Linked DNA regions of Kineosporia sp. NBRC 101731. The protein of the gene in region 2 interacts with the protein of the main gene of each other region in a pairwise test. Links are inferred from orthologs where the notes say so. Each region holds a gene or a part of one and is shown on either strand. Other genes may lie near its edges.

Region 1 (5,558 bases), on a different replicon or contig from region 2:
GCACCTCGGTGGCGGCCTGGGCCTCGCCCTGCGACCCGGCGGTCTGGGCCGACAGCCAGACGCTGGTGAACCAGGACCGGTTCCCCACGGGCACGTCGGCCTCGCCGGTGCTGCTCGGGCTGACACTGGGGCTGGGCGTGGGATCGGAGACCGCGTAACCGGTCTCCCCCGGCATCACGTAGTTGAGCCGGGAGCGGGCCTGGGCTCGCACGTAGTCGTCGTCCTTCCAGCGTTCCTTCTGCTTCTGCAGATCGGAGACGTCTTCCTGGGCCTGGCTGACCTCTGCCCGCACCGACTCGATCTCCGAGCGCTGCACCAGCCACTTCTGGAAGTAGGGCAGGATCGCAAGTGCGAGCGCGGCCATCACTGCACCGAGAACCCATACCGGGCGCCCGGTTCCGAAGCCGAAGCCGCGTCCGCGGGAACCTCGGCCGGCCGATCCGGCACGGGGCCGGGCCGATCCCGGCCGGGTGCTCGTGGGGCGCAGTCCGCCGGAGCGGGAGGCCGTCACCCGGGGCGCGCGCTTCTTGGTCGGGGTGTGTGAGATCGGGGAGCGCTGTGCCCTCGCGGCGGCGGCCTGTTTCTTCTTCGCCGCGGCCGCACGCTCGGCGGCAGTCACCGGTGAGGTGGGTCGCTTCACCGGTCGCTGGGCCGAGGCCCTCTGGGCGGCGCTCTTCTGAGCCGCGGCCTTCTGGGCGGCGCTCTTCTGGCCGGCACTTCGCTGGGCAGGGGTCTTCGAGGCGATGGTCTTCTTCGTGGCGGCCTTCTGGGCCGCCGGAACACCGGGGCCGGCCGCCCGCGCGCGGGGTGCGCGTGGTGCACCGGAGGGATCAGGGATCCCTCCGGAACCGGGCGCGGGCGGACGGCGTGGGCTCATCGGTGGGCGAACCGGGGGAACGCGCCGGCGCCGGCGTACACCGCGGCGTCGTCGAGCTCTTCCTCGATGCGGAGCAGCTGGTTGTACTTGGCCACCCGGTCCGAGCGGGCCGGGGCGCCGGTCTTGATCTGGCCACAGTCGACGGCGACGGCCAGGTCGGCGATCGTCGTGTCCTCGGTCTCGCCGGAACGGTGGCTCATCATGCAGCGGTAACCGTTGCGGTGGGCCAGGGCGACGGCGTCGAACGTCTCCGTCAGGGTGCCGATCTGGTTCACCTTGACCAGCAGCGCGTTGGCGGCGCCGGTCTCGATGCCCTGCTGCAGGCGGGCCGGGTTGGTGACGAACAGGTCGTCGCCGACGATCTGCACCTTGGAACCGACGGCGGTGGTGAGGGCCGTCCAGCCCTCCCAGTCGCTCTCGTCCAGCGGGTCCTCGATGGAGACCAGCGGGTAGTCGTTGACCAGGCTGGTGTAGAACTCAATCATCTCGGCGGAGGTGCGCTTGCCACCCTCGAACGAGTAGACGCCCTCGCTGTGGAACTCGGAGGCGGCCACGTCGAGCGCCAGGCCCAGGTCGGTGCCCAGCACGTAGCCGGCCTTGTCGACCGCGGTGGCGATGAGCTCCAGGGCCTCCTTGGTGCCGGCGACGCTCGGGGCGAAGCCACCCTCGTCGCCCAGACCGGTGCTCAGGCCCTGGGCCTTCAGCACGGACTTGAGCGAGTGGTAGACCTCGGCACCCATCCGCAGGGCCTCCTTGAAGGAGGGCGCACCGAACGGGGCGATCATGAATTCCTGCACGTCCACGCCGCTGTCGGCGTGGGCGCCACCGTTGACGATGTTCATCATCGGCACCGGGAGGATGTGCGCGTTCGGGCCACCGAGGTAGCGGAACAGCGGCAGTTCGGCCGACTCGGCCGCAGCCTTGGCCACAGCCAGGGAGGCGCCGAGGATGGCGTTCGCACCCAGGGTCGCCTTGTTGTCGGTACCGTCCAGGTCGAGCATCGCCTGGTCGATCATGCGCTGGTCGCTGGCCTCGAAGCCGAGGAGGGCGGGCTGGATCTGGTCGAGCACGGCGTTGACCGCGTTCTCGACGCCCTTGCCCAGGTAGCGCTTCTTGTCGCCGTCACGGCGCTCGACCGCCTCGAAAGCGCCCGTGGAGGCGCCGGAGGGGACCGCCGCGCGGGCGATGGTGCCGTCGTCCAGAGCCACCTCGACCTCGACGGTGGGGTTGCCCCGTGAATCGAGAATCTCTCGGGCTCCGACGGCCTCGATGCTTGCCATGCTTGCTGCTCCTGCTCGTCAGACCGGTTTCAGTGGAGTTTCTGTGGACCGTTACGTCTACGCAACTACGTAACCGAGCCTATCGTCCGGCCTGTGGCCCACCCCTCACCTGGGGGCAGGTGTCCGGGGGCCGAAGGTCCTGCTAATGCCTGACTCCCCACAAGTGGGATTCAGTCGAGTCCCAGTAATGCCCGCAGGTGCCGGGGCGGTGGCGCCCCGTGTGCCAGTAACTCGTCGTGCACCTGCCGTTTCGACCAGTCCGGGTTCTCCGCGTGAATCCGACCGGCCAGGTCGCGGATCTCGCGGTGCCCCACGTAGTAGGTGGACAACTGGGTGGAGGTGAGCAGCGCCCGTCGCCACTTGCCCGCCGCCTCACCCTCCTCCTGGTGGCCGCGAGCTGTCATCAGCAGCATCGCCTCGTCCTCGGTCATGCCGTGCGCGTGCACCCGCACGTCGAGGATCGCGTTGATCGCGCTGCGCAACGCCATCTTCAGCGTCATCAGCCGCAGCCACATGTCGTCGTCGTTGTTGCCGGAACCCAGGCCGAACGAGGCGATGAGCTCCTCGGCGTAGACCGCCCAGCCCTCGATGAACGTGCCGCTGCGGATCGCACTACGCACCGGCGTGGTGCCGCGGTACCGGTTGCCGTGCGCCAGTTGCAGCGCATGCCCCGGAATCGCCTCGTGCACCGCAAGATTGCGCAGCATGTGGCCGTTGTACTCGCGGTAGAAAGCGTCGGTGCGGGCCTGGTCCCACTCGGCGGGGGTGGGCGCCACGGCGAAGAACGTGGGGAGCGTGCCGTCGGCCGCCCCGGGCTCCAGCGGCCCGGGCGGGTCGCAGTAGGCCACGGCGATGCCGGCCCGCGACGGCGGCATCTCGATCACGTGGATCGGCGCCGGGGGCACGGTGACCAGATCGAGCTCCCGCACCCGGGCGGCCAGCAGAACCAGTGCCTGCTCACAGAGCGGGCGGATGGACGTGGGGGTCACCGGTGCGCTCGCGGCCGCCTGGTCGAGCACCTCCCGCACGAGCGTCTCCGACATCGGCCGGCCGCTGATCCGGCAGGCCAGCTCGGCAATGTCCTCCTCGATCGCCTGGAGGTCGCTCTCGGCCCGGGTGAGCAGGGCGTCGGGACCGGTCTCGGTGTCGAGGGTGTACCAGAGCCGGGCCGCGTAGTTGAGCTCGCCCAGACGCGGGTCGCCGTCGCTGACCGGCAGCTGCGCCTCCAGCCAGCGGGCGTGGTCGCGCAGGGCCTCCACCGCCGCGTCGCGCACCTCGCGAACCCCGGAGGCGAGGGACTCGTCTTGTGCCAGCAGTGGTTCCAGGTCTTCGGTCAGCAGCGGCACGGTACCCCGGGCCTGGCCGATGGCGGTCTGCACCGCGGGCCGGGGCATGTCGCGCAGCACGTCACGGGCCTGGGCCAGCCGCTGCGGCACCTGGCCCAGCCGGGCCGCCAGCGCCCGCAGCCGCTCGGGCGCCGGGCCCTCGCGGCTGATCAGCGGATACAGCCCGTCGGCGGGCAGGTGCAGGAGGGGGTCGTTCTCGAAACGGCGCAGCTCCGTCTGTTCCCACAGGGTGCCGCTCACCCGGGTCCGGAGGATCTCCAGGTCGACCCGGTCGCCCGGGGTGAGGGCGGTGTCGTCGACGTCGTCCAGCGCGGACATCGCGTCGACCAGCATCGAGGCCCGCCGGATCGTGGCCTCGACGGTGAGTTCGGTGGTCAGTTCGTCGTAACGGTGATCGCCCAGCTCGGTGGCCTCTTCGGGTGCGGCCTCGAGCAGGGCGTCCAGCACCTTCGTGGCGGCGTCACGGAATCTCGCGGTCACGATCGGGTCATCGTCCTGCTGCTCGCGCATGCACCCCATCGTGCCGCACGATCAGGCCAAGAACCCGCTCAGAGCAGGATTTACCAGCGGTTGCCGGTGATTCGCTCATAGACGTCGACGTAGAGGGCGCGGGTCTTCTCCACGATCTGCGCGGGGATCTCGGGGCCGGGATAGGTCTTGTCCCAGCCACTGGCCAGCGACCAGTCTCGGACAAACTGCTTGTCCCACGACTGCTGCGGGCCGCCCGGGGCCCAGGTGTTGGCCGGCCAGAACCGCGAGGAGTCGGGAGTCAGCACCTCGTCGCCGAGCACCAGCTCACCGGCGGCGTCGATCCCGAACTCCAGCTTGGTGTCGGCGATGATCACACCGCTGCGGGCGGCGATCTGCGCGCCCCGGGTGTAGACGGCCAGCGTCAGCTCCCGCAGCCGGTCGCTGAGGTCGGCGCCCTGCTGGGCCACCACCTCGTCGAAGGTCATGAACTCGTCGTGACCCTCGGTGGCCTTCGTGGTCGGTGTGAACACCGGCGCGGGCAGCTTCGACGCCTCCACCAGGCCCTCGGGCAGCGCGAGACCGGAGATGGCACCGTCGCGGCGGTACTCCTGCAGGCCGAGGCCGGCCAGGTAGCCGCGGGCGATGCATTCCACGGGCACCATGGTCAGTTTCTTGCAGCGCACGGCCCGGCCGGCCCACTCCGGCGGCACGTCGGTGCCGGAGATGATGTGGTTCGGGACAACGTCTTTGATCTGCTCGAACCACCACAGCGAGAGCTGCGTGAGAATCGCGCCCTTGTCCGGGATCGGCGTCGGCAGGATCACGTCGTAGACCGACATCCGGTCGGAGGCGACCAGGATGATGTCGTCGCCGTCGGCGTAGACCTCACGCACCTTGCCGGAGTGGAGCAACTGCGGGCTCATCTAGAACTGCCTTTCCTCATCGCGCAGAGGAGCCCAACTTACTGTGACGGCGGGACCAGCCGGCCCAGAGCCGCCCGCAGCGTGGCCTCGGCGTCCTGCCCCGACACCCGGGCCAGCACCACCAACCGCAACAGGGCCTCCGCCAGCTCGTCGCCTTCGGCCGCCTTCTCCACGGCCTCGTCCAGGTCGGCCCCGGCCCGGGACAGCCGGCCGATCATCTTCTGCGCCTTGGCGAGGGCCGGCAGCGTGGCCGGGATGCCCTCGAAGCCCTGGCGGCCGGCTTTCTCCGCCGCCTTCAGAACCTCCCACGACGCCTCGGCATCCTGCGCCGAACCAGCCGATTCGTCACCGAACACGTGGGGATGGCGCCGGATCAGCTTGGCCACGATCCCGGCGGCGACCTCGTCGATGCCGAAGCCCGCCTCCTCCTCCGCCATCCGGGCGTGGAACACCACCTGCAGCAACAGGTCGCCGAGCTCTTCCTGCACGTGGGCGGGGTCACCGGCCTCGACCGCCTCGATCACCTCGTGCGTCTCCTCCAGCAGGAACGGCAGCAGCGAGGTGTGCGTCTGCTCGCCGTCCCAGGGGCAGCCCCCGGGTGAGCGCAGCGTGTCCATCACCGCGACCAGGTCCAGGAGCCGCGAGCCAGGCACGTCATACG
Region 2 (8,080 bases):
GAACCTCGACGCCGCCTCGCTGAAGAAGGCCGTGGACACCGCCCTGGCTGCTGCCAAGTAATGGCCCGGGTCTCCGTCACCTACTGCACCCAGTGCAACTGGCTGCTGCGGGCGGCCTGGGTGGCCCAGGAACTGCTGCAGACGTTCGGCACGGAACTGGACGAGGTGGCGCTGGTGCCGGGCACGGGAGGCGTCTTCCGGGTCCACGTCGGCGAAACCCTGGTCTGGGACCGCAAGGTCGACGGCAGTGCCGCCGACATGGTCGAGATCAAGCGCCGGGTGCGGGATCTGGCTGTTCCGGGTTTCGCTCTGGGACACGCTGACCGGGCCCGGAAGCCGAACTGAAAAAATGAGGGACGCGGGTACTCACCCGTGTCCCTCATTTTTTTGTTGGGGTTACCGGGCGGTGGTGTGGTGGTACTCGATCAGTGTCGCCAGGCGCTCCGCCTCGGACCGGGCGAACTCACCGTCGGCGCGCTGGATCGCCATCACCGCGAGCGGGTCGCCGTCCTCGGTGTTCAGCGTGACCCAGGGGTCGCTGACGCCGAAGTTCAGCCCTTCGACCTCACGCCAGGTCAGGGTGCGAGTGATCAGCAGGTTGCGCACCACCAGGCCCTCCGGCGAGGGAAGGGCCCGTACGCCGCCGAACCGGCTCATGCCCCAGCCGATGAACACGGCGATCACGAGCAGGCCGATCCGGTCGTTGATGCCGACCTGATCGACACCCGACCAGGGCAGCAGCAACGCGCAGGCGACGAAGGCCAGGGCCTGCCCGACCCCCATCACCCAGGCCACGATGCGGCCCTTACGGGAGACGAAAGGTCGGTGCAGGTCGGCGATCGCCTCTTCTCGGCCCGACTTGCCCGACTGACCGGCCGAGACCGTCACAGGTGCTTATAGACGTCGTCGAGGCTGATGCCCTTGGCGATCATCATCACCTGGAGGTGGTAGAGCAGCTGCGAGATCTCCTCGGCGGCGGCCTCGTCCGACTCGTACTCGGCCGCCATCCACACCTCGGCGGCCTCCTCGACCACCTTCTTGCCGATGCTGTGCACACCGGCGTCGAGGGCGGCAACCGTGCCGGATCCCTCCGGCCGGGTCTGCGCGCGGTGGGTCAACTCGGCGAACAGGGTCTCGAACGTCTTCACGGGTTGAGGGTATCCGGGGTCAGGCCAGGACCGGCGAGGGCAGGTCCTTCAGCACCAGCGCCGCGGCGATCGCGGCGGTGGCGGCCTCGTGACCTTTGTCTTCCCGCGAGCCGGGCAGACCCGCGCGATCCAGGGCCTGGGCCATGTCGTCGCAGGTGAGCAGACCGAACCCGACCGGTACACCGGAACGCACGCTGACGTCGGTCAGACCGTTCGTCGCGGCCTGGCAGACGTAGTCGAAGTGCGGGGTGCCACCCCGCACCACCACGCCGAGCGCGATGACGGCGTCGACACCGGACGCGGCCAGCCGGGAGGCTGCGACAGGGAGCTCGAAACTACCTGGGACCGGCACCTCCACGACGTCTTTCACACCGGCGTCGGCCAGACCGCGTCGCGCACCGTCGATCAGGCCGTTCATGACCTCCTCGTGCCACGAGGCCCAGACCAGACCGACCCGCAGTTGCGAACCGTCCACCGTGATCGTGGGCGCACCCTCGCCACTCATGGCGTTCTCCTTCATTCGTTGCTCGTTGTTCGTTGCCGCTGTGTGTCAGCGCGCGTTCAGGTCGTCCAGCTGGTGGCCCATCAGGTCCCGCTTGCTGGCCAGGTAGGCGGTGTTGTGCGGGTTCACGCCGACCTGCAGGCCGATCCGCATCGTCACCGTGATGCCGTGCTCGGCCAGTCCGGTGAGCTTGGCCGGGTTGTTGGTCAGCAACCGGATCGCGTCCAGGCCCAGGTCGTCGAGCACGGCCGCGGCCGCGCCGTACTCGCGGGCGTCGGCGGGCAGGCCCTGCGCGGTGTTCGCGGCGACCGTGTCGAGCCCGGAGTCCTGCAGCTGGTAGGCGGTGAGCTTGGCCAGCAGGCCGATGCCCCGGCCCTCGTGACCGCGCAGGTAGATCACCACGCCCCCCTCGGAGGCGACACGCTCCAGGGCCGCGTCGAGCTGCGGACCGCAGTCGCAGCGGCTGGAGCCGAACGCGTCACCGGTCAGGCATTCGGAGTGCACCCGCACCAGTGCACCGGTACCGGCGGGCTCCCCCGCGACCAGGGCCACGTGCTCGTGTCCGGTCAGCATGTCGCGGTAGGCGACGGCCCGGAAGTCACCGTGGCTGGTCGGCAGCAGGCTGTCGGCCACCCGGCGCACCCGTGGCGGCGCCGCGACCGGGGCCTCCGGAACGGCCCCCGGGTGCTCCCGGCGGTAGACCACCAGGTCTTCGATGCTGATCAGCGGGAGGCCGAACTCGTCGGCCAGGGCCCGCAGACCGGGCAGGCGGGTGACCGGGCCGGCGTCTTCCACCACCTCGGCGAGCACCCCGACCGGCGGCAGCCCGGCCAGCACACACAGGTCCACGGCCGCCTCGGTGTGGCCACGGCGTTCCAGCACCCCACCCGGTCGGGCCCGCAGCGGGAAAACGTGCCCGGGACGCACCAGGTCTTCGGGCCCGGTGCGGCCGTCAGCCAGCAGGCGCAGGGTCACCGAGCGGTCGGCGGCGCTGATACCGGTCGAGATGCCCGACCGGGCGTCGACGCTGACCGTGTAGGCCGTACGCAGCGACTCCTCGTTGCGCTCCACCATGTGCGGCAGCGCCAGCGCGTCGGCGCGGTCGTCGAGCATCGGGGCGCAGAGCACGCCGGAGGTGTGCCGCACGGTCCAGCCCACCCACTCCGGCGAGGCGTTGACGGCCGCCAGGATGACGTCGCCCTCGTTCTCCCGGTCGGCGTCGTCCACCACCAGAACCGGCAGGCCGGCCCGCAGTGCCTCCAGGGCCTTCTCCACCGGGTCCAGGGCGATGTCGCCGTACCGAACCTCGTTCTCGTGCACCTGCAGGTCCCCGCTCATCGTGGAGCCACCGTCTCTTCCGTGAATGTGGGAGCGGTGCTCAGCCGCTCCACGTACTTCGCCAGCACGTCCACCTCGAGGTTCACCGGCTCTCCGACGGCGCGGTGCCCGAGCGTGGTGCGGGAAAGAGTCTCCGGGATCAGCGAGACGGTGACGACCGTGGGGCCGTCGGTGAGATCAGCGATCGTCAGGGAGACGCCGTCGATCGTGATCGAGCCCTTGGCCACCACATAACGGGCCAGCTCGGCCGGGATCTCGACGCGCACCAGCTCCCAGTTGTCGCCGGGCACCCGCTCGACGACGGTGCCGGTGCCGTCGACGTGGCCCTGCACGACGTGACCGCCGAACCGTCCGTTCGCCGCCAGCGGGCGCTCGAGGTTCACCGGGACGCCGGGGGCGGCAGTGCGCAGGGAGCTGCGTTTGAGCGTCTCGGCCATCACATCGGCCGTGAACGTGTCACCGGCCAGTTCGACCACCGTGAGGCAGACACCGTTGACCGCGATCGATGCGCCGGGCACGGCGTCGGAAGTCACCAGCGGCCCCCGTACGGTCACCCGGGCGGAGTCCGCCCCGGGCACCAGTTCGACCACCTGGCCCAGCTCTTCAACGATCCCGGTGAACATCAGTGACCCTCCTACCACGCCGTGGGGCGGGCTCCGGGGGTCACGACGGGAAGAGCTGCCGGCCCATCCCGTCATCGGGAGAGGCTGACGCGTCGTATCGGTACCGAGGCAGCCCTCACCGAGGGCACACCAACGGCACCGCGTGCTGCCTCCCATCCGGACTTTCACCGTCGGTCCCGGAATTCCACCAGGTCAACCGCCCGCATCACGAGGACACGGTCGGGTCGCGGACTGTCACCGCCGGTTCGGAATTACACCGACCCCGGAGCACGCACTGCTATCAGTTACTGAACTGCCCAACAGTCTGCCACCGAACGTTGTTCCCGGGAACGGCGGGTCTCGCGATCAGCAGGCCGCAGCGGCGAGTTCACGCAACTGGGTGATGCTCGCCGCGGCATCCTGTGCCCCGTACACGGCCGAACCGGCCACGAACACGTCGGCCCCGGCGTCGGCACAGCGCTCGATCGTCGCCACCGACACGCCGCCGTCGACCTGGATCCACACGTCCAGGCCGGAGTCCTTCACGGCGGCCCGGGTGCGGCGGATCTTCGGCAGCATCGACTCCAGGAACGGCTGGCCGCCGAAACCGGGCTCGACCGTCATGATCAGCAGCATGTCGATCTCGGGCAGCAGCTCGAGATACGGCTCGATCGCGGTGGTCGGCTTCACCGCGAGCCCGGCCCGGGCCCCCTGCTTGCGCAGCTCGCGCGCCAGGCGGATCGGGGCGCCGGCGGCCTCGGCGTGGAACGTCACGCTCTTGGCACCCACCTCGGCGAAGGCCGGGGCCCAGCGGTCCGGGTCCTCGATCATCAGGTGGCAGTCGACCGGGACCGGCGACACCTTCAGGATCGACTCGACGACCGGCAGACCGAGCGTGAGGTTCGGGACGAAGTGGTTGTCCATCACGTCGACGTGCGCCCAGTCGGCGCTCGCGATGCGCTCGAGCTCACGGCCGATCTGGGAGAAGTCGGAGTTCAGGATGCTGGGAGAGATCTGGATGCCCACGGCCCCAGAGCCTAGTGCGGAGTCAGGAGCCGGTCGCAGGCGGTAGGTCCCCGGAAGCTTGACCTGAAGTCAGGTTCATCTTCGAGGATCGGTCCATGACCACGCGCCCCGAGACCGCCCACGACGAGTTCACGCCGCCGATCGTCGCCTACATCACCACGCAGACGCTCGGCCGCCTGGCCACGGTCGACGCGAACAACGCCCCCCAGAACAGCCCCGTGGGATTCACCCACAACGCCGAACTGGGCACCATCGACATCCGCGGCTGGAACCTCGGTGATTCCCGCAAGTTCCGGAACATCGAGAGAAACCCGGCAGTATCGTTCGTGATCGACGACATCCCTTCGGTCGACCCGTGGCGGGTACGCCTGGTGGAGATCCGCGGCACGGCCGAGGCTCTGCGCGGCATTCCGGCCGAGGGCGGCACGAGCGGCGAGATGATCCGCATCCACCCGCGCCGCATCATCACCTTCGGCCTGGACGGCGAGCCGCCGCCCCACGACTGAGGATTGCTGGGGCTTGTCCTAGGCCTTGCGGCGCAGCAGGGACAGGTACATCGAGTCGGTGCCGTGCAGGTGCGTCCACAGCTGCACGCCCGGGCCCTCGCCGAGGTACAGGTCGTCGGTGCCGGGCAGGCGCCGCGAGCCGATCAGGTCACGCATCACGGCCGGGGTGTCGAGGCGCTCCACGTCGTCCCGGCCCCGCAGCACGTCGTCGACCACCATCCGGGTCTCGGCCGGGTGCGGGGAGCACGTGGCGTACGCCACCACTCCGCCCGGCCGGACCGCGGCCAGCGCCGACTCCAGCAGCGCGCGCTGCAGCGGGGCCAGCGAGGTGAGGTCGGACGGGGTGCGGCGCCAGCGGGCCTCCGGACGACGGCGCAGCGCGCCCAGCCCGGTGCACGGAACGTCCACGAGGACCCGGTCGTAGCGGCCCGGCTCGGCCTCCCCGACGGTGCGGCCGTCCCGCACCCGCACGTCGTAGGCGCACTGCACGGCGGCCAGCGACTGCTGCACCAGCCCGGCCCGGTGCTCGGCCGACTCCACCGCGACCAGCTCGGCGTCGTCACCGACCAGGCCGGCCGTGTGCCGCTCGGCCAGCAGCGCCGCGAGCAGCGCGGCCTTGCCGCCCGGCCCGGCACACAGGTCGAGCCACCGGCCCCGGTCGGGGCCCACGGTCGACGCGGCCGCCGCCCCGAGCGCGACCAGCTGGCTGCCCTCGTCCTGCACGCGGGCACGGCCCTGACGGATCGCCGAGACGTCGTCGGGCGCGCCCTTCAGGATGGCCGCGACCGGTGACAGGACACCGGGCTGCGCGTGCTCCCCGTCGGTCAGCTCGGCCACGTCGGCGAGCCCGGGCAGCGCCGCGGCGACCACCGACGGGCGGGCGTTGTGCGAGGCCAGCAGCGCCGGCAGCTCGTCGGCCGGACGGCCGCTCCCCCGCAGCGCGTCACGCAGGGAACGCACGATCCACTCCGGGTGCGAGTACCGCACCGACAGGTTGCCGTCCGGGTTCTTCGCCGCGTCGGGCGCCACCCGCTCCATCCACTCGGTCTCGTCGCGCTCGCCGACCCGGCGCAGGACGGCGTTCGCGAACCGGGACGCGCCCGGCCCGGCGACCGAGCGCACCAGGTCGACCGTGGTGGAGACGGCGGCGTGCGGCGGGACCCGCATGTGCAGCAACTGGTGGACACCCAGGCGTAGGGCGTCGAGCACAGCCGGGTCGATCTCGGCGATCGGGCGGTCGGTGCCGGCCGCGATGATCGCGTCGTAGCTGCCCCGGCCACGCAGGGCACCGTAGGCCAGCTCGGTGGCCAGGCCGGCGTCGCGACCGCGCAGCCGGGCCCGGCGCAGCATGCCCGGCAGGATCAGGTTGGCGTAGGCGTCGCGCTCGGTGACGGCCCGCAGGGTCTCGTAGGCGACGCCCCGGGCGGGGTCGACGGCGGTCGGGCGACCGCCCGTCGGCCTGCTCTCGGGGCTGCCCGAGCGCGAGGAGTCCCGGCCACCGGCCCGGCCGGGTTTGCCGCCCACACGGCGGGGCGGGCCGGAAGGCCGGCCGGCCGAAGTCTGCTTGCTCATGACGCCCTCTCGAAAGCCGAGGCCAGGCGCACAGGCGCCACAACGTCCTCAAGCACGTACCTGCTACCCCGGCCGGCGACCGGGGCAATGACTGTCAGCAGTCCTTGCAAAAGCCTGTTATCACGAGCCGGGCGGGCCGGGCCGCTCACGCAACACCACCGGGAGCCGCGGTGACCGCGGCGTCCTCGGGTGCGTCCTCAAGCCCCAGACGTTCATCGCCGGCCGGGCGCGCACCGCGCGCCCAGTCCACGGCGGCCATCGCCTTCTTACCCGCCGGGCGCACCTCACCCAGCACCACGGGCCCCGTGGCGGTACCGACATGCACGGCCTTCTTCAGCACGCGCAGTTCACCCGGAGCCAGCGGTTGCGCGCCCTCCTCCGTCTCCACGACGAGGAGGGACACCGGGCCCAGGCCGAGGCGAGCCCCCCGGAACGTGGTCCAGGCCCCCGGCGCGGGCGTGCAGCCACGCACCCGGCGGTCGATGGCCACGGCGGGCTGCGCCCAGTCGACGCGAGCCTCCTCGACCAAGATCTTGGGCGCCAGCGACACACCCTCCTCGGGTTGCGGATGGGCCTCGATCTCGCCCGTCTCCAGGCCGTCCAGCACCGCGACCAGCAGGCCCGCACCGCCTTCGGCGAGCCGGCCGAGGAGATCACCGGCGGTGTCACCCGCATGCACGGTCTGGGTCATGACGCCGTAGACAGGACCGGTGTCCAGGCCCTTCTCCAGCTGGAACACCGACGCACCGGTGACCTGGTCACCCGCCATCAGCGCACGCTGCACCGGGGCCGCGCCGCGCCAGGCGGGCAGCACCGAGAAGTGCAGGTTCACCCAGCCGTGCCGCGGCACGTCGAGCGCACGCTGCGGCACGAGGGCGCCGTAGGCGATGACGGCGACACAGTCCGGGGCCAGTTCCTTCAGCAGTTCCAGAAACTCCGGGTCACCGGGTTTCGCCGGCTGGAGCACGGGCAGGCCGTGCTCGTCACCCCACTGCGCGACCGGCGAGCGGGAGACCTTGCGGCCCCGCCCCGCCACGGTGTCGGGCCGGGTGAGCACGGCGATGATCTCGTGGGGCGAGGCATGGATCGCCTCTAGTGGCGGCAGGGCGACCTCGGGGGTGCCCGCGACGATGATGCGCACGGTGGAGTCTCGCTGACGTTGGAGCGGGCGAACTAGACGGCGCGCCCGAAGGTGGCGTGCGGGCTGACCTTGACCTGCGGCGGGGCGCCGCCGGCCCATTCGGCCTCGCGGATGGCCTTCAGCGCGAGCTTGCGGGTCTCCCGGTCGAGCCGGTCGATGAACAGGATGCCGTCGAGGTGATCGGTCTCGTGCTGGATGCAGCGGGCCAGGAGCTCGGTGCCCTCGATCTCGACGGGTTCACCGTG

What was found. Proteins that work in one complex are often made in the same cells at the same time.
Region 1: the proteins of rpe (region 2) and eno interact in binary tests that used the Escherichia coli proteins (3 or more experiments, as listed by UniProt). The link is inferred for Kineosporia sp. NBRC 101731 from one-to-one orthologs.

The regions. Positions count from the first base shown.
Region 1 is NZ_BSTC01000002.1:625,712-631,269, forward strand. Bases 16-2,976 are described here. They hold eno (phosphopyruvate hydratase), read right to left. Parts: upstream 2,158-2,976; coding sequence 874-2,157; downstream 16-873. Other genes in these bases: QSK05_RS10025 (FtsB family cell division protein), read right to left, coding at 16-877; QSK05_RS10035 (DUF885 domain-containing protein), read right to left, coding at 2,328-2,976. Outside these bases: more of QSK05_RS10025, read right to left, coding at 1-15; more of QSK05_RS10035, read right to left, coding at 2,977-4,013; QSK05_RS10040 (phosphoribosylaminoimidazolesuccinocarboxamide synthase), read right to left, coding at 4,064-4,897; mazG (nucleoside triphosphate pyrophosphohydrolase), read right to left, coding at 4,936-5,558. UniProt on the Escherichia coli protein: Catalyzes the reversible conversion of 2-phosphoglycerate (2-PG) into phosphoenolpyruvate (PEP). It is essential for the degradation of carbohydrates via glycolysis.
Region 2 is NZ_BSTC01000006.1:379,361-387,440, reverse strand. The notes cover bases 2,787-5,709. They hold rpe (ribulose-phosphate 3-epimerase), read right to left. Parts: upstream 4,617-5,709; coding sequence 3,957-4,616; downstream 2,787-3,956. Other genes in these bases: QSK05_RS19585 (RsmB/NOP family class I SAM-dependent RNA methyltransferase), read right to left, coding at 5,141-5,709; QSK05_RS19590 (PPOX class F420-dependent oxidoreductase), read left to right, coding at 4,712-5,122; QSK05_RS19600 (riboflavin synthase), read right to left, coding at 2,985-3,611; ribA (GTP cyclohydrolase II), read right to left, coding at 2,787-2,988. In the rest of the region: QSK05_RS19630 (DsbA family protein), read left to right, coding at 1-61; QSK05_RS19625 (Rdx family protein), read left to right, coding at 61-345; QSK05_RS19620 (PH domain-containing protein), read right to left, coding at 397-888; QSK05_RS19615 (phosphoribosyl-ATP diphosphatase), read right to left, coding at 885-1,148; ribH (6,7-dimethyl-8-ribityllumazine synthase), read right to left, coding at 1,168-1,653; more of ribA, read right to left, coding at 1,699-2,786; more of QSK05_RS19585, read right to left, coding at 5,710-6,694; fmt (methionyl-tRNA formyltransferase), read right to left, coding at 6,840-7,835; def (peptide deformylase), read right to left, coding at 7,868-8,080. UniProt on the Escherichia coli protein: Catalyzes the reversible epimerization of D-ribulose 5-phosphate to D-xylulose 5-phosphate.